Regions from separate parts of the Streptomyces sp. UC4497 genome, predicted to be linked through region 3. Evidence: riboswitches for the same ligand, from Rfam matches in the RefSeq annotation. Region 3 holds a riboswitch; each other region holds the start of a gene.
What was found. Region 3 has a riboswitch for cobalamin ahead of nicT (Nickel transporter NicT). Riboswitches for the same ligand answer to the same signal wherever they lie in the genome.

Region 1 (4,791 bases), on a different contig from region 3:
TACGGCGCGGGGCCGGGGACACCGAGCGCTTCGAGTGACACGGGTCCAGTGAGGCCCGGGTGGCTCAGCGCGGCGACGTCGTGCCCAGGTAGCGGATGTGCGGGCGGGCGCCGGGGCGGGTGACCTCGGCGCGCACCCCGTACACGTCGGCGATCAGTTCCTCGGTCAGGACGTCGCCCGGCTCCCCGGCCGCCACCACCCGGCCCTCGCGCAGCACGACGACCCGCGCGCAGTAGGTGGCGGCGAGGTTCAGGTCGTGCAGGGCGACGACGGACGTGATGCCCAGCGTGCCGATCAGGTCGAGGAGTTCGAGCTGGTGCTGGATGTCGAGGTGGTTGGTCGGCTCGTCGAGCAGCAGCTCGCGCGGCTCCTGCGCGAGCGCCCGCGCGATCTGCACCCGCTGGCGCTCGCCGCCGGACAGCGTGTGCCACAGGCGGTGCGCCCGGTCGCCGAGTCCGCTGCGCTCCAGGGCGGAGCGCACGGCCGCCTCGTCCGCCGCCGACGCGGGCTGCCAGGCGCGGCGGTGCGGGACCCGGCCCAGGCGTACGACGTCGGCGACGGTCAACTCGACCTGGGCGTCGGACTGTTGCTGCACCATGGCGATGCGCCGCGCGGCCTGCCTGCGGCCCACCGAGGCGAGCGGGTCACCGTCGAGCGTGACGACGCCGCTGTCCGGGGCGAGCACTCCGGACAGCAGGCGCAGCAGGGTCGACTTGCCCGAGCCGTTGGGGCCGAGGATTCCGGTGACGGTGCCGGGCTCGGGTGCCACGGACACCCCGTCGAGCACCAGCGCGCCACCCGGCGACCACGACACACGCTCCGCGCGCAGCCCCGCCGTCACCGCACACCCCGCCCGCGGTACAGCACCAGCACGAACGCCGGCACACCGATCAGCGATGTCACCACACCCACCGGAACCTCCTGCGGTTCGAGCACCGTCCGCGCCACCGTGTCCACCCACACCAGGAACACGGCTCCCGCGAGCGCCGTCACCGGCAGCAGCCGGGTGTGCCCCGGACCGACCAGGGCGCGCGCCGCGTGCGGCAGCACCAGGCCGACGAAGCCGATCGCGCCGGCCGCGCTGACCAGGGCCGCCGTGAGCAGCGCCGTCACGCACAGCAGCACGATCCGGGTACGGGCCACCCGCACCCCGAGGGTGGCCGCCGCCTCCGCGCCGAAGGCGAACGCGTCGAGGGTGCGCCCGTACGCCAGGCACACCACGAGCGTGACGGCGAGCACGGCCAGGCACAGCCACACCTCGGTCCAGCCGACCCCGCTGAGTGAGCCGAGTAGCCAGAACAGCACGCCGCGCGTCGTCTCCGCGTCCGCAGAGGTCAGGACGACGAACGAGGTCAGCGCCGAGAACAGCTGCATCGCCGCGACGCCGCACAGCACCACCCGGTCCGTGCTGCCGCCCAGCGTGTGACTGAGCACCAGCACCAGCGCGAACGAACAGACGGCGCCGACGAACGCGCCACCGGAGACCGAGATGGCGCCCCCGCCAAGCCCGAGCACGACGACGAGCACGGCCCCGGTCGACGCGCCCGACGAGACACCGAGCACGAACGGATCGGCCAGCGGATTGCGCAGCAGCGCCTGTAGCACCGTGCCGCACACCGCGAGCCCCGCCCCGCACACCGCCGCGAGCAGCGTCCGCGGCAGCCGCAGATTCCATACGATGCCGTCCCGGATCGGCGAGAGGTCCGAGGTCGCGAGGCCCATCCGGTCGCCCACCGCGGCCCACACGTCGCCGACCCGGATCTGCGCGGGACCGATCGTGATGGCGAAGGCCACGGAGGCGCACAGCGCGGCGATGGCGGCCGCCCAGGCGAGCGTGGCGCGCAGCGAGATCCGGGAAGAGGCCTTCGCGGGCGCCGCCGTCACCGCGGGCGCCGGAACCGTGCGAGCCGTCACTTGGCGAGGCCGAACTCGCGCAGCCCCGCGGCGACCTGTTCCACGCCGTCGACCGTGCGGATGGTCGGGTTCATGGCCTGTCCGCTCAGGCGCACGTACCGCTTCTTCTTCACGGCGGTCATGTGCTTGGTGACCGGGTTGGACTCCAGGAACTTGATCTTCTGCGCCGCGGACTCCGCCGACTGCGAGCGGCGCGTCAGATCGCCGATCACCAGCACGTCCGGATCGCGATCGGCGACCGTCTCCCAGTTGACCTGCGGCCACTCCGCGCGCGTGTCGTCGAAGACATTGCGCGCCCCGAGCTCCTTGGTGACGACGCCGGGGGCGCCGCAACAGCCCGCCATGTAGGGCGAGTCGGAGTTGGCGAACCAGTAGAGGACGTCCACGCCGTGCGCGTCGACCCCGGAAGTGGCCTTGCGGACCCGGGACTTGAGCTTGTCGATCAGCTTCTCGCCGCGCTCCTCGACGTCGAAGACGCGCGCGAGATCGCGGATCTCGCCGTACACGACGTCGAGCCCCAGGCGCTTGGTCCGCTCCCCGTCCCCGTCGCCGCCGTTGTCCTTGCCGACGCAGTCGCTGGGGGAGAGGTACGTGGGCACGCCGAGCTTCTCGAACTCCGCGCGCGGCGCCACACCGCCCTTGCCGAGGGTGTACGTGAACGAGGCCGCGGCGAAGTCCGGTTCGGTGCCGAGGACCTTCTCGAACGACGGGTAGCGGTCGGCCAGGCGCGGCACCTTCGCGTTGGCCTTCGCCAAATCCTTGGGGACCGGGTCGGTCCAGGTACCGGTGCCGACCATCCGGTCCTCGAGGCCGAGCGAGAGCATGATCTCGGCGGAGCCCTGGTCGAGGGCGACGGCGCGACGCGGGGCGTGCTCGACCCGCACCTTCTCGCCGCAGTTGTCGAGCGTGACACCGCCGCCCTTGTCGGCACCGTCCTCGGTGGCGGCGGTCGTGCCGCACCCGGTGAGCAGCAGGGCGCCCGCCAACAGCGGGGCGCATCGGCGGAGTTGACGTGCGAACAGCACGGAAGTTCCTTCGCGTCCAGGGCTCATACGCGGAGCCGGCCTACGGTCCGCCCCCATGCCACGCGGCACTGGAGGCCGCCAGCAGGTCTTCGGACTCGGGGTCGTCCGCGCGAAGCGCCTTCCCGGGTCGATGTGCCGACCCAGTGGCAGTGGCTCCGCCCGTCACCCTCACCGCTGCGCGTCAGTTCCGGGTTCGCACCGGATTCCCTGACCCGTGTGCGTAGAAAAACACACAAAGGTACGACTGGCTCGGCGAAACTATCACGCGCAGGCGATCGTGGTCCCGGCGGCAGTGTCGGAACCGGTCAGCGGCCCTCGTTGAGCGCGTCCACCGCGCCCTGCGCGTCCCCGATCGTCGCGTAGTCCACGGCGACGAAGTTCACCGGCCTGCCGCGCTCGCGTTCGCAGCGGTGTGCCCGGTCGAGGACGTAGCGGCGGGCGTTGACCTCGCCGGCGTCGATGCGGCTGCCGCCGTTGTTGGTGATGAAGTGGTTGAGGAGGAACAGCCGTTTGTCGTCGCCGCCGCGGTGGGGGACGCAGCTCATCTGGTCCGGGGAACGGAAGGAGAACGGCGTCTCCATGCCGTAGCGGTAGAAGTTGCGGTACCAGGGGGCCGGGCCGTCCGCCTTCTCGGCGAAGACGACCAGGCGCCGGCCGCTGTCGATCATCTCGCCGAGCGTCGGCCAGGGCTTCGCCGGATCGGCGTCGGGACGGCGGACCAGCTTGTCCAACCCGGCCTGGCGGAAGGCCTTTCGGGTGTCCTCGGCGGAGATCGCGTCCTGGACGATCAGGGTGACCACTTCGTTCGGGTGGTCCTTCATCCAGTCGCCGATCTCGCGCAGCGTCGGCACCAGGGAGATCGCCCCGGCCCTGCACACCGCGTGGCACAGCCACAGCCCCTTGCGCGGCGGATTGATCCGGTTGACCGCGGACCGCACCAGCGCCTGCTGCTCGGCCGTGAAGTCGGAGTCGTCCAGGCGTTCGGTGATCTCCTCGGGGGTCTCCCAGCGGTAGGTGTCCAGCTGCATCGCGCGCACCCCATGGTCCAGCTGTGTGCTGATGGGCGGGTCCTGCAGCGGCCCGATGAAGTTGTCGGCCGTCGTCGACATCGCGTTGTGCGAGGTCAGATAAGCGACCTCGTCGTAGGGCCGGTCGCACAGCTCGGTGCTGCCCTCGCACTCGCGGGCCGCCGCGGGGGAGGCGGCCAGCGGCATCAGCACCATCCCCGCGACCGCCAGGCACGTCGCCCCGAACCCCAGGCCGACCGCCCGCCGCGGCGACCCGAGCCGCTCCCGCGCCACCCGCGGGACCCGGCCGGCGAGGCCGGTCCTCATGAGCAGACCGACACCCGCGAGAAGCGCCCCCGCGAGCACGGGGACGAGCGCGGCCCACAGCGCGGTGCCGGTGAGATGGCCGACGGCGGCGCGCTGCACGTCGTCGACGAGACGGGTGAGGCTCGGCGGCCACGAGTCGGGAGGCGCCACGAGCTGCCCGTCGGTGACCAGACGCGTCACCCAGGCGGCCAGCGCGGCGAGCACCCCGCCCGCCACGAGCGGGATCCCGAGCAGGATCAGGCGGCGCCCCGGCTGCCGCGGACCGAGCAGCCACAGCGCCGTGAGGGACAGCAACAGCAGCACCGTCGCGACGACTTCGAGCACCCCGAGGCCGACCGCCGTGTACGGTCGCGCCTCGTGCAGGCCCGAGAGATCGTTGCCGGACGCCTCGAGGGTGTCGGTCAGGTCCCAGGTGCCGCCGTCGACGAGCGTCCGGAGCTGGGCCGCGGCGCCCTGGACGCGGTCCGTGACGGTGGCCGGGGCGACGGCGGCGAGCGCGGTGCCGACGTCCCCGTCCG
Region 2 (4,791 bases), on a different contig from region 3:
GCGACGCCCAGGTCGACCGGTCGGCGGGCGGCGACGGCGGTGCGTGCCGGCTCTCTTCCGCTGGGCGCGGTTCAGAGGTGTCGGAGGTTTCGGAGGTGATGGACAACGTGGTCCTCCAGTTTCGGGCAGCACGGAGTCCGGGCGCGGGCCGTTCGGCCCTGGGCGCATCCGGATCCGGTGCGTTGCATGGGGACTCGACCGCGCGGGCCCGCTCGGGGTGTGCGCACGGCCGACGCCCGAGGGTGCGGCGCAGCCTCGGGCGAACCGGCTGTCGTCAGGCGACAGCGTTCCCTGCAGGCGGGCCCCTGGAGGTGATCGTGTCGGCGAGAAGGAGGTCACGGGGCGTACGATCGCGCCGCGTGCGGCGGACCTGGACGCGCGGCCGGTGCGGCGGAGCCGGAAGGCGGAACGGGAGCCTCAGGGGCGCGACGAGCCGACCGACGACGGACCTCGCGATGCGGAACGCGGCCTGCTCGCCGTACGCGAGCCAGAGGCCGCTCAGCACGGCGGCCAGCAGGTGGGCCACGAGCATGCCGGACGGTGACATGCCGCCCATGTCATGACCGTGCGACTCCATCTCGGGCATGTTCGCCATGCCGGCCATGCCGGCCATGCCGTGCATGCCGCTCATGCCGCCCATGGGGTCGGCCGGCATGGAGGCCGTGGGCACACGGCACAGCACCTGGTCCAGCCACCGGCCTGCGACGGAGCCGCCCGACGCGGCCGGGTGCGCGAGGACCTGCGCCCACGAGAAGAAGAGGTGAAGTGCCGCCTGTGCGGCCACGGCAAGGCCCACGACCGGCAGGAGTCCACGCTCACGCCCGGCCGGCACACAGGCCGCACCACCGATGACCACGAGGCCGGTGGCCAACGCCCACCAAGGCACGGTGTCACCGGACATCAGCGTGTGCGCGAGAGCTGTAAGCAGCACGCAGACGGCCGCGAACACCGCGGCCCGTCCGGCGCGGGCACCCCAGCCTGTAGTCATGGCGGTCCATCTTGGCATCCGCCGACCGGTGATCACCGGCAGGTGGTCAACTCCCCCACCGTCCGCCCGCTTTTGCTTCACCTTTGCCTTTCGCCCACCACTGCGTACTATCGCCAGGTCATCGCCGCGACGGGAGACAGGAAGCCGGTGCGAATCCGGCACGGTCCCGCCACTGTGACCGGGCAGCGCGAGCCAGCACTGCCCGGGAGTCAGGTCACTGGCCCGTCGCGGGCTTATTCCGAGGAGCGCGGACTCCGTAGGAGGCTTCACGTGTACGACGGTCCATGCCGTCCCCCTTCCCTTTCTCTCCCCCGGGTGCGACGACGGCGCTTCGTCGTGCGCTTCGGGGCCGCCGTCGTCGCGCTGTCGGCGACGGTGCTCGCCGCCGGCTGCGGCCCGTCCGGGTCGGCCGCCGAGCGCGCCGGCGGCCCGCAGTCGTCCATCACCAAGGGCTTCCCCGTCACCATCGACAACTGCGGCGTCAGGACGACGTACGACAAGCCGCCTTCGCGCGTGGTGACCATCCATCAGCACCCCGCCGAACTCATGCTCTCCCTCGGCCTGAAGGACCGCATGGTCGGCACGGCGTTCCCCGACTCGGCCGTCCTGCCGAGCCTGCGCAAGGACTACGCGTCGGTTCCGAAGCTGTCCGCGAGGGCGCCCTCGTTCGAGAAGGTCCTCGAAGCCGAACCCGACTTCGTCTACGGCGGTTATTCCAGCGCGTTCGACGAGAAGGAGGGCCGCTCCCGCAAGGCGTTCGCCGACGCGGGCATCGACACGTACCTCAACCGCGAGTACTGCGGCGAGAAGAACGTGACCATGCGGGACACCTACGCCGAGATACGCACCATCGGCAAGATCTTCGGGGTCCCCGACCGCGCCGACGCCCTCGTGTCCGACCTCCGCGACCGGGTCGAGAAGGCGCGCGCCGCCGTCCAAGACGAGCCGCACGTCCCCGTGTTCGTGTACGACAGCGGCGACAAGTCCGCGTTCACCGCGGGCGGCAAGAGCCTCTGTACGCAGCTGATCCACGAGGCGGGCGGCCGCAATGTCTTCGCCGATCTGGACGACGTGTTCGGCGACGTCTCCTGGGAGCAGGTGGTCGACCGCGGACCCGAGGTCATCGCGATCTACGACTACGCGGGCGACAAGAGCGTGGAGCAGAAGAAGCGGTACCTGCTCTCGCAGCCCGCGCTCGCGGACGTACCCGCCATCAAGCACAAGCGGTTCGTCGTGCTGCCGTTGACCGCAACTCTGGTGGGTGTCCGGTCGGCGTACGCGGTGGAGGGTCTGGCGCGCGGACTGCACCCGGAGAGCTTCAAGTGACGGCGTCCGTCGTGGGTGACAAGGTTTCGGCGGACCAACGACCAGGCGACAAGCGACCAACTGGCGGGCGACGAGGGCACATTGGGCAGGGCGCGAGACTCACCGCCACCCTGGTCCTGCTCACCGCGCTGCTCGCCGTCTCGCTCACGGCCGGGCTCGCCATCGGCTCGGTGCATGTGCCGCCCGGTGAGGTGTGGGGCATCGTGACGCACGCGCTCGGCGCCGACTGGTGGGGTGACGCGGACTGGTCGCGGGCGCGGGAGACGATCGTGCTCGACGTGCGGGCGCCGCGTGTCCTGCTCGGCGCGGTGACCGGGGCCGGTCTCGCGGTCGTCGGCACCGCTCTGCAGGCACTGGTACGCAATCCGCTCGCCGAGCCGTACCTTCTCGGTGTCTCCTCCGGCGCCTCGCTCGGCGCGGTCGCGGTCCTCGTGTTCGGGGTCGGTGTGTTCGGGGCGATGTCGCTGTCGGCGGCGGCGTTCGCGGGCGCGCTCGGTGCGCTCGTCCTCGTCTACGCCACCGCACGCACCGGCGGCCGCATCACGTCGAGTCGCCTGATCCTGTCCGGTGTGGCGGTCGCGTCGATTCTCAGCGCGCTGCTCAACCTGCTGCTGCTCACCACGGACCGCGGCAACGAGGCACGTACGGTCCTCGCCTGGACGCTGGGCGGTCTCGGCGGGGTGTCCTGGAACTCACTGTGGCTGCCGGGACTTGCCCTGCTCCTCGGGATCGGCGTCCTCATGGTGCAGGCGCCGAACCTGAACCTGCTGCTCGCGGGCGAGGAGGCCGCCACGACGATGGGCCTGGACGTGGCGCGCTTCCGTGCCCGCATGTTCGTCCTGGTCTCGCTCGTCACCGGTGTGCTGGTGGCGGCGGCCGGGCCGATCGGCTTCGTCGGCCTGATGCTGCCGCACATCGTGCGCCTGCTCGTCGGCGGCGACCACCGGCGCGTGCTGCCGACGGCCGCCCTCGGCGGGGCGGTGTTCCTCGTGTGGGCGGACATCGCGGCGCGGACGGTCGCCGCGCCCATGGAGATCCCGGTCGGTGTGCTGACGGCGCTGTGCGGCGGCCCGTTCTTCCTGTGGCTGATGCGACGGGATGCCCGGCGCAGGAACGCGGGAGGTGTCGGATGACGGCGGCCGAGCTCGACGTCGAGGGTGTCACGCTCACCGCGGGCGCCCGGCGGCTCGTCGACGACGTCTCACTGACCGCCCGCCCCGGCGAGACCATCGGCCTCGTCGGCCCCAACGGCAGCGGCAAGTCCACGCTGCTGCGGGCCGTCTACCGCGTACTGCGCCCGGACGCGGGGACGGTGCGGGTGGACGGCGCCGACGCGTGGGACCTGCCGGTGCGCCGGCTCGCCCGAACCGTCGCCGCCGTCGTGCAGGACGCCGGAGCCGACGTGGACCTGACGGTGGGCGAGGTCGTCGCGATGGGGCGCGCCCCGCACAAGCGCCTGCTGGCGGGCGACACGGCCGAGGACGCCGAACTGATCGAGGCGGCGCTCGCCTCCGTCGACGCCACCGACCTCGCCCACCGCCCCTTCGACCACCTCTCCGGCGGCGAACGCCAACGCGTCCTCATCGCCCGGGCCCTCGCCCAGCAACCGTCCCTGCTCGTCCTGGACGAACCCACCAACCACCTCGACATCCGCCACCAGTTGGAGATCCTCTCGGCCCTGCGCCGCCTGCCCACCACGGTGCTGGTCGCCCTCCACGACCTCAACCTTGCCGCCCACTACTGCGACCGCCTGTACGTACTCCGCGCCGGCGAGGTCGTCGCCGCGGGCCCACCGGGCGATGTGCTCACACCACGACTTCTCTCCGAGGTCTACGAGGTGTCCGCCGAGGTCGCCGTCCACCCGCGAACGCGTCGGCCGCAGGTGACGTATCTGCCGAGCGATGAGGGAGGCGTTGGATAGGGCGATCCGTGCGATTCGGGAATCCAAGGGGATGCCGGAGGCGTTCGGTCGATAGCCGGTCCCACTCCAGCCCGTCCCCCTCCCCTGCTTCGTCCAGGAGACCTCTCTCATGTCAGAGCCACAGATCGACGCCCTCGTGTTCGACGTGCTGGGCACGCTCGTCGACGAGCCCGCCGGAATCCGCGCCGGCATTCGTCGACTCGCCCCAGCCATCGACGACACCGACGTCGAGAAGCTCCTGGCGCTGTGGCAGCAGCACGTCGAGCGCGAGCAGCAGCGCGTGCTCGACGGCGGGCGGCCCTACCTCGCGAGCGACGCCCTCGATCTGGAGTCCGCCCGGCTCGTCGCCGATGCCGCCGGGGTCGACGATCCGGCCGCGGTGGCGGAGTTGGCCCTGGCGGGGCGCAGGCTCCCGCCGTGGCCGGACACGGTGGCGGGACTCGCCCGGCTCGCCGAGCGGTATCCGTTGATCGGGCTGTCCAACGCGAGCCGGACGGCGCTGCTCGGCCTCAACGCCCACGCCGGGCTGCGCTGGCACCAGGCGCTGTCCGCCGAG
Region 3 (4,791 bases):
TGGTGGTGCTCGTCGACGAGCGCCCCGAAGAGGTCACCGACATGCGCCGCTCCGTGCGCGGCGAGGTGTACGCCTCGACGTTCGACCAGCCGGCGAAGGCGCACATCGCGCTCGCCGAACTCGCGGTGGAGCGCGCCAAGCGCCTCACCGAGCAGGGCCGCGACGTGGTGATCCTCCTCGACTCCCTCACCCGCCTGTGCCGGGCGTACAACAACGCGGCCGCCACCAGCGGCCGCACCCTGTCCGGCGGCGTGGACGCGGCCGCCCTGCACGGCCCGAAGCGCTTCTTCGGCGCGGCCCGCGACGCCGAGGAGGCGGGTTCGCTGACCATCCTCGCCACCGCCCTCGTCGACACCGGCTCCCGCGCCGACGACTACTACTTCGAGGAGCTCAAGAGCACCGGCAACATGGAGCTGCGCCTCGACCGCCTCCTCGCGCAGCGCCGCGTCCACCCGGCCGTCGAGCTCACCCCCTCCGGCACCCGCCGCGAGGAACTCCTGCTCCCCGCCGCCGAGTTGGGCGTCGTCCGCGGGCTGCGGCGCGCCCTGCAGAGCCGGGACCCGGCCGCTTCCTACGAGGCCCTGCTCGACAAGCTGCGCCAGACCCCGGACAACGCCACGTTCCTGCGCCAGGCGCAGTCCACCGTGCCCGCGGCCTGACCCCGCCCCGGATACGTAATACTCGACCCATGAACGCGAGCATTACGCGCCGCGGAGGGGGTCCCCCGATCACCGTCCGGCGGGCCACCGCCCAGGACGCCCGGCGCCTCACCCGTCTCGTGCGCAACTCCGGCGCCTACCGGGACCCTTACGCCTCCATGGTCGCGGGCTACCGCGTGGGCCCGGACTACGTAGAGGCGCACCATGTCTACGTAGCGGTGGATCCGGCCGACGAGCGGGTGCTCGGCTTCTACGCGCTGCTCGCCGAGCCGCCGGAGCTGGACCTGATGTTCGTCGCGGACGAGGCGCAGGGCCGGGGCATCGGGCGGCTGCTGGTGGACCATATGCGGGAGCAGGCGCTGGCCGCGGGCCTCGACCACGTCCGCGTCGTCGCGCACCCGCCCGCCGAGGGCTTCTACCGCTCCATGGGCGCGCACCGCACCGGCACCGTGCCCGCGCGCCCGCCGGCCGTCGCCTGGGACCGGCCCGAACTCGAATTCCCCATTCCCCCGGCCGCCTGAGGGGTTCCGCCCTTGCCCGGCACGGCGCACACTCGTGGGCGTCGGAATGCGGCAAGGAGGCCACATTGGGCAGCAGCCAGGCACACGCCGAGGCGTTCGACGTGACCGTGGAGATCCCACAGGGCTCACGGAACAAATACGAGATGGACCACGATCTCGGGCGGATCCGGCTCGACCGGATGCTGTTCACGTCGACCCAGTACCCCGCGGACTACGGCTACATCGAGGGCACGCTCGGCGGCGACGGCGACCCGCTGGACGCGCTCGTCCTGACCGGCGACGCGACGTTCCCCGGCTGCGTCGTCGAGTGCCGGGCGATCGGCATGTTCGTCATGAGCGACGAGAAGGGCCCGGACGAGAAGGTGCTGTGCGTTCCCGCGCACGATCCACGGCACGACGCGATCCGGGACATCGAGGACATCCCCGAGTTCGACCGCCTGGAGATCACCCACTTCTTCGAGGTCTACAAGGATCTGGAGCCGGGAAAATCGGTCGACGGCTCCCACTGGGAGGGCCGGGAGAAGGCGTACAAGGAGATCCACCGGGCCCGCGAACGTGCTTCGGGGTAGGTAGTAGGGTGGTCGGCGCCGTGGTGCTCGGGAAGACCGGTGACGGCCCTTCAGGGGCCCATTCCGGAGCGGCCCTCGCCACTGTGATCGGGTTTCGGACAGCGACGTCCGGAGCGCGCCGTTCCACCCTGTACGCCACTGGCGGCCGTCGGCCGCTGGGAAGGCCGGAGCGGCGGGCACGCCCGTAAGCCAGGAGACCGGCCGCGGCATCTCACGAAGTGATCCACGAGGTGCTGGAGCGTGATCGACGCATGACCCTGCCCGGGAACTCCCCGACCCCTGCCCTGAACTCCCCTCCCCCTGCCTTCCGTTGGCGCCGCGAGGACACGCTGCGCACGGCCGGCCTGATCGCGGTGATTGCCGCGCTGCACGTCGTCGCGTTCGGCGTGCTGTTCCTGCTCGTCGTCCCCGAGCACTACGAAGTCGACAACAAGGCCTTCGGAATCGGCCTCGGCATCACCGCGTACACGCTCGGCATGCGGCACGCCTTCGACGCCGACCACATCGCGGCCATCGACAACACCACCCGCAAGCTGATGGCGGACGGAAAGCGGCCCGTCTCGGTCGGCTTCTGGTTCGCGCTCGGCCACTCCAGCGTGGTGGTCGCGATGGCGGCGCTCGTCGCGGGCGGCGCGGCCCTCGCGGGCACCCTGATGAACGACGACTCGCGCACCCACCAGGTGCTCGGCGTCGTCGGCACCACCGTCTCCGGTTCGTTCCTGTATCTCATCGCCGCACTCAACCTCGTTGCCCTGATGGGCATTTTGAAGGTATTCAAGGCGATGCGCGCGGGCTCCTACGACGAGCGGAAGCTCGAGGAGCACCTGGATTCCCGCGGGTTCATGAACCGGATCCTCGGCCGCTTCACCAAGTCCATCACCCGCCCCGGCCAGATGTTCCCGCTGGGCTTCCTCTTCGGCCTCGGCTTCGACACCGCGACCGAGGTGACGCTGATGGTGATGGCGGGCAGCGGCGCCGCCGCGGGCCTGCCGTGGTACGCGATCCTGTGCCTGCCGCTGCTGTTCGCCGCGGGCATGAGCCTGTTCGACACACTCGACGGCACGTTCATGAACTTCGCCTACCAGTGGGCGTTCTCCAATCCGGTGCGCAAGGTGTTCTACAACCTCACCATCACCGGTCTGTCGATCGCCGTCGCGTTCTTCATCGGCACGATCGAACTCGTCGGCGTCCTGCACGACAAGCTCGACCTGAGCGACGCGGTGACCGGTTGGATCGCGGGTCTCGACCTCGACAACGTCGGGTACGTGATCGTGGGCCTGTTCGTGGTCGTGTGGGCGGCGGCGATCGCCTACTGGCGCCTGGCGCGGGTCGAGCAGCGGTGGTCGGCGCGGGTGGCCGACGGCGCGTAATTCGGTTGCCGGGGCGCGCGGCCCCTGCTGCACTGAACGCAGCGGGCAACCCCGCGCGCCCCTACCGTGAGGACCGATTCATGCGCTCTGCAGACATGTTCCTTCAGAAGGCCACTGCCCTCTCCCCCAAGGACATGACTGTCAGTGCACACATTGAATCTGGGTATTCTCGCGCACGTCGACGCCGGTAAGACCAGCCTGACCGAGCGGCTCCTGCACACCGCCGGGGTGATCGACGAACTCGGCCGGGTCGACGACGGGAGCACCCGTACCGACTCCCTCGACCTGGAGCGCCGGCGCGGCATCACCATCAAGTCCGCCGTGGCGTCGTTCCCGCTCGGCGACACCCACGTCAATCTCGTGGACACACCGGGCCACCCGGACTTCATCGCCGAGGTCGAGCGGGTGCTCGGGGTCCTCGACGGGGCCGTGCTCGTCGTCTCCGCCGTGGAGGGTGTGCAGGCGCAGACCCGCGTCCTGATGCGGACGCTGCGCCGGCTGCGCATCCCCACGCTGGTGTTCGTGAACAAGGTCGACCGCGGCGGCGCCCGCGAGGCCGCGCTCCTCGACGACCTGCGGCACAAACTCACCCCTGCCGTGGTCCCGATGAACACGGTGCCGCACGGCCTCGGCGGCCGGGACGCGCTCTGCGCCCCCTACGCCGCCCAGGACGCGGAGCACCGCGCCCGCCTGGTCGACGTGCTCTCCGCCCACGACGACGCGCTGCTGGAGGCGTACGTCAAGGACGAGGGGACGGTCACGTACGGCCGGCTGCGCGACGCGCTCGCCGAGCAGACGGCGCGCACCGAGGCGCATCCCGTGTACTTCGGCTCGGCGATGACCGGGGCGGGGATCCCCGCCCTCGTGGACGGCATCACGCGACTGCTCCCTCCCGCCGAGGAAAGGCCCCAACTGCCGCTGTCCGCCAGCGTGTTCAAGGTGGAGCGCGGTCCGGCCGGCGAGAAGATCGCGTACGCCCGCGTGTTCACCGGGACCCTGCGGGTGCGCGAACGGCTCGCGCTGCCCGGTGGCGGGGAGGACCGAGTGACGTCCGTACGCGTCTTCGCGGACGGCGCGGACACACCACGCACGGAGGCGGGCCCCGGGCAAGTGGCGCGCCTGTGGGGACTCGGCGGTGTGCGCGTCGGCGACGACCTCGGCGAGCCCCACGTCCCGGTCAAGGAGCACCACTTCGCTCCGCCGACGCTGGAGACGGTGGTCGACCCGGACCGGCCGGGGCTGCGCGGCGCCCTGCTCGCCGCGCTCACCCAGCTCGCCGAGCAGGACCCGCTGATCGGCCTGCGGCAGGACGACATCCGCCAGGAGATCTTCCTGTCGCTCTACGGCGAGGTGCAGAAGGAGGTCGTACAGGCCACGCTCGCCGAGGAGTTCGGGCTCGACGTGACGTTCCGGGAGTCGACGCCGCTGTGCGTCGAGCGGCCTACGGGTTCCGGCGCGGCGTTCGAAGCCATGAAGGACGACGGGAACCCGTTCCTGGCGACCATCGGCCTGCGGGTCGATCCGGCGCCGATCGGCTCGGGCATCGCGTTCCGGCTCGGGATCGAGCTCGGCTCCCTCCCCCTGGCCTTCATCAAGGCCATCGAGGAGACCGCGCACAGGACGCTGCGCCAGGGCCTGCTCGGCTGGCAGGTTACCGACTGCACGGTGACAC
Region 4 (4,791 bases), on a different contig from region 3:
AACGACCAGTACCGGTACCCGGCAGCCTGCGCCGGGGCGACGGTCATGGCGAGGAGCGCGACGAGCAGTCCTACGACGAGCCCGCCGAGCCCGGCCGACCTGCGCGCGGTCACGGCTGCTGCTTCTTGCGGCCGCTGAGCAGGAAACCGGCGCCCACGGCCGCGATGAACATCACGCCGATGATCCACCAGTTGGCACCGCTGCCACCGTCGTCCTTCTTCTCGTCCGAGTCCGACGCGGACGACTTCGTGGAGGCGGGCTCCGGGCCGGTCTTGTTGAGCGCGCTCACCAGGTCCGTCCCGCCGAAGTCGCGCGGGTCGTTGCCGGTGGCGTGCGCCGCGAAGATCAGCTCGGCGTAGGCGGCGGGTCCGGTCTGCGCGGCCCAGCCCTTCGCGTTCTTCTCCAGCCAGGTGTACGAGTCCTTCGTGGCCTTGACGCCCTCCGCCGCGGCGACGGCGGTGACCGCGTCGGCGGTGTTGCCGTAGTCGGGCTGATCGGTGGCGCCGGCCAGCTGGGACTTCAGGTAGAGGTGGGTGTCGAGCTGGTTCTGCAGGTAGACGGCGCCGTTGTGCGCGATGTCCTTCGCGTTCTTGCCGTCCTCGCAGGTGTACGCGTCCGGAGCCGTGCCCTTGCCGGGCGCGAAGCCGGTGCCGAGGGCGCCGAGCACACCGGCGGCGGTGGCGTCGGCGTTCGCGGCGAGCTCGCCCTTCTTGTCCGGCTGGTAGGCGAGGGCGCCGCCGTCCTTGCCCTTGGAGCAGGGGAGGGCGAGCGAGGCGAGGGCGTCGGTGCCGGTCTTCCCCTTGCCCGACTTCACCTCGGACGGCTTCTCACCGGCCGCGACGAGGGCGCCGATGGCGACGGACGTGGAGTTCGCGTCGCTGTCCATGCCCTGGCTGTAGCCCCAGCCGCCGTCGGCGTTCTGGGTCTTCTTCAGCCGGTCGACGCCCTTGGCGACCTCGCCGTCACGGCCGCCGACCGCGGCGAGGGCCTGGACGGCGGCCGCGGTGGCGTTGCTGTCGATCTTGGTCTTGGCGTCGCAGGGCTTGGTGGGCTCGGCGCGGAAGGCGGCGAAGCCGCCGTTCTCGCACTGCTGCCCGGCCAGCCAGTCGACGGCCTTCGCCGCGGGCTTCACGCCCACGGTGTCCTGCGCGACGAGCGCCAGCGACTGCCGCCAGACTCCGTCGTACGTGGGGTCGCCCTTGCCGTAGAGGCCCGACGGGACGACCGTCTTCGGCGAGGGGGAGGCGCTGTCCGCGCTCGCGGCCTGCGCGCCCATGGCGCCGATCGCGACGGTCGCGGCGACGAGCGCGGCGCTGCGGCGAATGTTCATGGTGGGGCGGGTGCCTCTCCCTGCGGGGAGCGGGGCGGCGCGGCACACGGGGGTACCGGGCGGCTCCGGCTCCGTATTCCTCGACGGTCCTGAGCCGAGCGCGTACGTATGAGGCATTCCGGCTGTCACGGCTGCGGGTCAGCGCCGGATTTGCACCGGCTTCCCCTCGTACGTACGTACTGACGACGTCTTTACTGTACCCGGCGGGGTGGCTCCGGCCCCCGGGCTCCGCCCCGGCCACCCGCGCGGGGCTCCGCCCCGGACCCCGCGCCTCAAACGCCGGCGGGGCTGAAAATGCCGCACCGGCGTGACGGCCTCGGGGCTCCGCCCCGGACCCCGCGCCTCAAGCGCCGGCGGGGCTGGAAATGTCCACCGGGCCGTCGTCGCTGCCGCGCGGAGCGCCTACGTAGGGCTCGACCGCCGAGCCGAAGCCCCCCGACCCCTCGCCGGAGAGGTTCTTGCGGACCGAGTCCAGGATGGTGAGGCCCTGGCCGACCAGGCCCGCCGCGATCTCGCCCAGACCATCCGCCCCGTTCAGAACGTTGACGTTCGCCCCGGCGAGACCCGCCGAGGCCTCCTTCACGATCTGCGGCAGCTGGTCGATGAGCATGCGGTCGAGGGCGACCCGGTCGTACGACGCCGCCGCCTCCGCCTGGATCTTCATCCGCTCCGCCTCGGCGAGAGCCAGGACGCGGATGCGCTCCGCGTCGGCCTGCGCCGGCTTGACGACCTCCGACACCAGCTGCTTCTCCCGCAACTCGGCCTGCCTCATGGCCAGTTCGGTCTGGGCCGCGAGGACCTCCTGCTGGGCGTGGGCGAGCGCGAGCGGACCCGCCTGCTCGGCCTGCGCCTTGGCGCGGTCCACCTCGGCGCTGTACTCGGCCTGCACGATCGCGGTCTGCCGCGCGTACTCGGCCTGCTTGCGGGCCGCCGCCTGCTCCGCCTCGGCGGACGCCTGCGTGGCCTGCGCCTGCGCGATCTGCGCCTGCCGCTGGATCGCGGCCTTGTGCGGGCGCGACATCGCCTCGATGTACCCGGTCTGGCCGTCGTCGATGGACTGGATCTGCAGCGAGTCGACGTGCAGGCCGATCTTCGCCATCTCGGCCTTCGACGTGTCGAGGACCTCCGTGGCGAGCTTCTGCCGCTCGGTCACGATCTCCTCGACCGTCATCGAGCCGATGATCGAGCGCAGATGACCGGCGAAGATGCGCCCGGTGAGGACCGACATCTGGTCCTGGTCGGAGAGGAAGCGCTGACCGGCGTTGACGATCGACTCGTGGTCGTTGCCGACCTTGAAGGCGATCACGGCGCGCACGGTCAGGGCGATGCCCTGCTTGGTCACACACTTCTCGACGACTTCCGCCTCGCTCATCGCGAGCGACAGGAAGCGGGTCTTGCGGAACACGGGGAGCACGAACTTCCCGTGTCCGGTGACGACGCGGAACGGCGCTCCCCCAAGTCCCCGCCTGCCGCCCGAGATCAGCATCGCCTCGTCGGGCGCGGGAACGCGATATCCGAACATGCCTGTACGTCTCCTTAGCGGGCGTCGCCCTCGCCGCCGGGGAGAAGAGGGTCGGACCAGGCCATGACCACGACCTGCCGGCAGCCGCGGGACTCGATCACGAGCACGGTGGCGCCCCGCTCCAGGGGCTCGTCCGAGTACGCGAGAAAGGTCTCGGTTCCGCCCCTGACCTGCACCAACACCTCACCCGGACCGGCGGCCCCACGTGTGCCGAGAACCAGCTTCCCCGTTTGGCCGACCACAGCCTCGTCCGGCGTCATCGGCGGGCGCCCCCTTGTCGTTCCAGCTCGTGCGAGCTCTTGTGGCCAGAACATACGCCTGCGGGGGCGGGCCTTCCATCAGGGCACGGCAAAGATCCTCCCTGGGGCGGGAGTTCGACGACAGGACCTAGTGCGGGCTTGCTTGGTACGTCACCGGATCGCTGCCCGCGACCTGTTCCACCCGGCCCGACTTCTGCAGGCGGCGCAGGTGAGCCTCCGCCTCCGACACCGCGATCGTCCGTGACCCGTAAGGGATTTGGGCCCACGGGCGGTTCCACTCCATACGTTCGGCGAGCTGCCATGGGGTGAGGGGGGAGGAGAGGAGGGCGAGGAGGCCGGTCAGGCGGTCCTCGTGGTGGTCCAGCAACTCGGCCACCCGCGCCGGGGCATCGGTGAAGGTGTGCTGGTGCGCCGGGAGGACCTCCGCCGGGTCGAGCCGCCCCACTCGTTCGAGCGAGTCGAGGTAGTCGCCGAGCGGGTCGGTGACGGTGGCGTCGTCGGGGTCCTCGTACAGGCCGATGTGCGGGGTGATCCCGGGCAGCATGTGGTCGCCGGAGAAGAGGCGGCCGTTGCCCGCGCGGCCCGCGGGGTGTTCCTCCTCCAGGTGCAGGCATACGTGCCCCGGCGTGTGGCCCGGCGTCCAGATCGCGCGCAGCCTGCGGCCCGGCAGGTCGAGCAGGTCGCCGGGGGTGATGGTGCGGTCCGGCAACGCGGGCGCGAAGCCCGGCAGTTGGCGTTGCTTGCCGGAGTCGCGGGCCGCGATCAGCGGGGCAATGTGCTCCTCGGGCGCACCGGCCGCGACCAACTTCCGCACCATGTACGCGTACCAGCGCTCCGGCTTGTTCTCCCGGGTGCGCCGGACCACCGCCACGTCCGCCTCGTGCATCGCGATCCAGGCGCCGGACGCCTCCCGTACCTTCTCCGACAGGCCGTGGTGGTCCGGGTGGTGATGGGTGATCAGGACGCCGGTGAGGTCCTCGACGCTCGTGCCGCAGGCGGTCAGGCCGGTGGTCAGGGCGTCCCAGGATGTCGGGTCGTCCCAGCCCGTGTCGATGAGGACCGGGCCCGCGTCGGTGTCGACCAGGTAGACGAGGGTGAAGCCGAGCGGGTTGTCGGGGATCGGTACGCGGATGCTGTGCACGCCCCCGCTGTGGTCGGTCACCTGCGTCGCCTCTGTCGCCTCTGCCATCGGACACCCTCCGCCGCTCCAGCCGAACTGCGGTCACTGTACGGGAACTTGTAGAACTCGTTTCAATGGTCGCCCCGGCGAACCGTATCCGCGAGAGCGTCTCAGCGGGTGGTCGCGGCCCGTGCACCACCCTTCCGGATCGCAACTAGAACTGGTATCAGTTCTGAAACACCGTCAGAAAAGCCGTGCCCGGAGGATGCCAGCCATGACCGAGCTCGTGGAACACGGACAGCTGTTCATAGGCGGGGAGTTGACCGACCCGCTCGGCAAGGACGTCATCGAGGTCGTCTCGCCGCACACCGGCGAGGTCTTCGGCCGGGTGCCGCACGCCGCGCCCGCCGATGTCGACCGCGCCGTGGCCGTCGCCCGCCGCGCCTTCGAGGACGGCCCCTGGCCGCGGATGAGCCTCGACGAGCGCATCGAGATCATCGCGAAGATCAAGGACGCGTTCGCGGTCCGGCACGAGGAGATCGCCCGCGTCATCAGCAGC

Region 1: another riboswitch for cobalamin. It lies ahead of ACYSUO_RS00365 (ABC transporter substrate-binding protein); the one in region 3 lies ahead of nicT (Nickel transporter NicT).
Region 2: another riboswitch for cobalamin. It lies ahead of ACYSUO_RS01080 (ABC transporter substrate-binding protein); the one in region 3 lies ahead of nicT (Nickel transporter NicT).
Region 4: another riboswitch for cobalamin. It lies ahead of ACYSUO_RS36260 (prenyltransferase/squalene oxidase repeat-containing protein); the one in region 3 lies ahead of nicT (Nickel transporter NicT).

Annotation. Positions count from the first base shown of each region.
Region 1 covers NZ_JBTYHB010000001.1:104,880-109,670, reverse strand. The annotation lists gene ACYSUO_RS00380 (L-threonylcarbamoyladenylate synthase) at 1-38, shown strand, start outside; gene ACYSUO_RS00375 (ABC transporter ATP-binding protein) at 65-841, opposite strand; gene ACYSUO_RS00370 (FecCD family ABC transporter permease) at 838-1,851, opposite strand; gene ACYSUO_RS00365 (ABC transporter substrate-binding protein) at 1,911-2,966, opposite strand; cobalamin riboswitch at 3,003-3,192, opposite strand; gene ACYSUO_RS00360 (PI-PLC domain-containing protein) at 3,245-4,791, opposite strand, start outside.
Region 2 covers NZ_JBTYHB010000001.1:254,346-259,136, forward strand. The annotation lists gene ACYSUO_RS01070 (PepSY-associated TM helix domain-containing protein) at 1-106, opposite strand, end outside; gene ACYSUO_RS01075 (hypothetical protein) at 275-988, opposite strand; cobalamin riboswitch at 1,087-1,228, shown strand; gene ACYSUO_RS01080 (ABC transporter substrate-binding protein) at 1,259-2,314, shown strand; gene ACYSUO_RS01085 (FecCD family ABC transporter permease) at 2,395-3,447, shown strand; gene ACYSUO_RS01090 (ABC transporter ATP-binding protein) at 3,444-4,235, shown strand; gene ACYSUO_RS01095 (haloacid dehalogenase type II) at 4,345-4,791, shown strand, end outside.
Region 3 covers NZ_JBTYHB010000010.1:73,275-78,065, reverse strand. The annotation lists gene rho (transcription termination factor Rho) at 1-659, shown strand, start outside; gene ACYSUO_RS16240 (GNAT family N-acetyltransferase) at 689-1,180, shown strand; gene ACYSUO_RS16235 (inorganic diphosphatase) at 1,246-1,749, shown strand; cobalamin riboswitch at 1,754-1,969, shown strand; gene nicT (Nickel transporter NicT) at 2,001-3,119, shown strand; gene ACYSUO_RS16225 (GTP-binding protein) at 3,264-4,791, shown strand, end outside.
Region 4 covers NZ_JBTYHB010000042.1:11,873-16,663, forward strand. The annotation lists gene ACYSUO_RS36255 (SCO2322 family protein) at 1-47, opposite strand, end outside; gene ACYSUO_RS36260 (prenyltransferase/squalene oxidase repeat-containing protein) at 110-1,330, opposite strand; adenosylcobalamin-variant (AdoCbl-variant) riboswitch at 1,434-1,509, opposite strand; gene ACYSUO_RS36265 (flotillin family protein) at 1,674-2,852, opposite strand; gene ACYSUO_RS36270 (hypothetical protein) at 2,867-3,112, opposite strand; gene ACYSUO_RS36275 (MBL fold metallo-hydrolase) at 3,240-4,301, opposite strand; gene ACYSUO_RS36280 (aldehyde dehydrogenase) at 4,507-4,791, shown strand, end outside.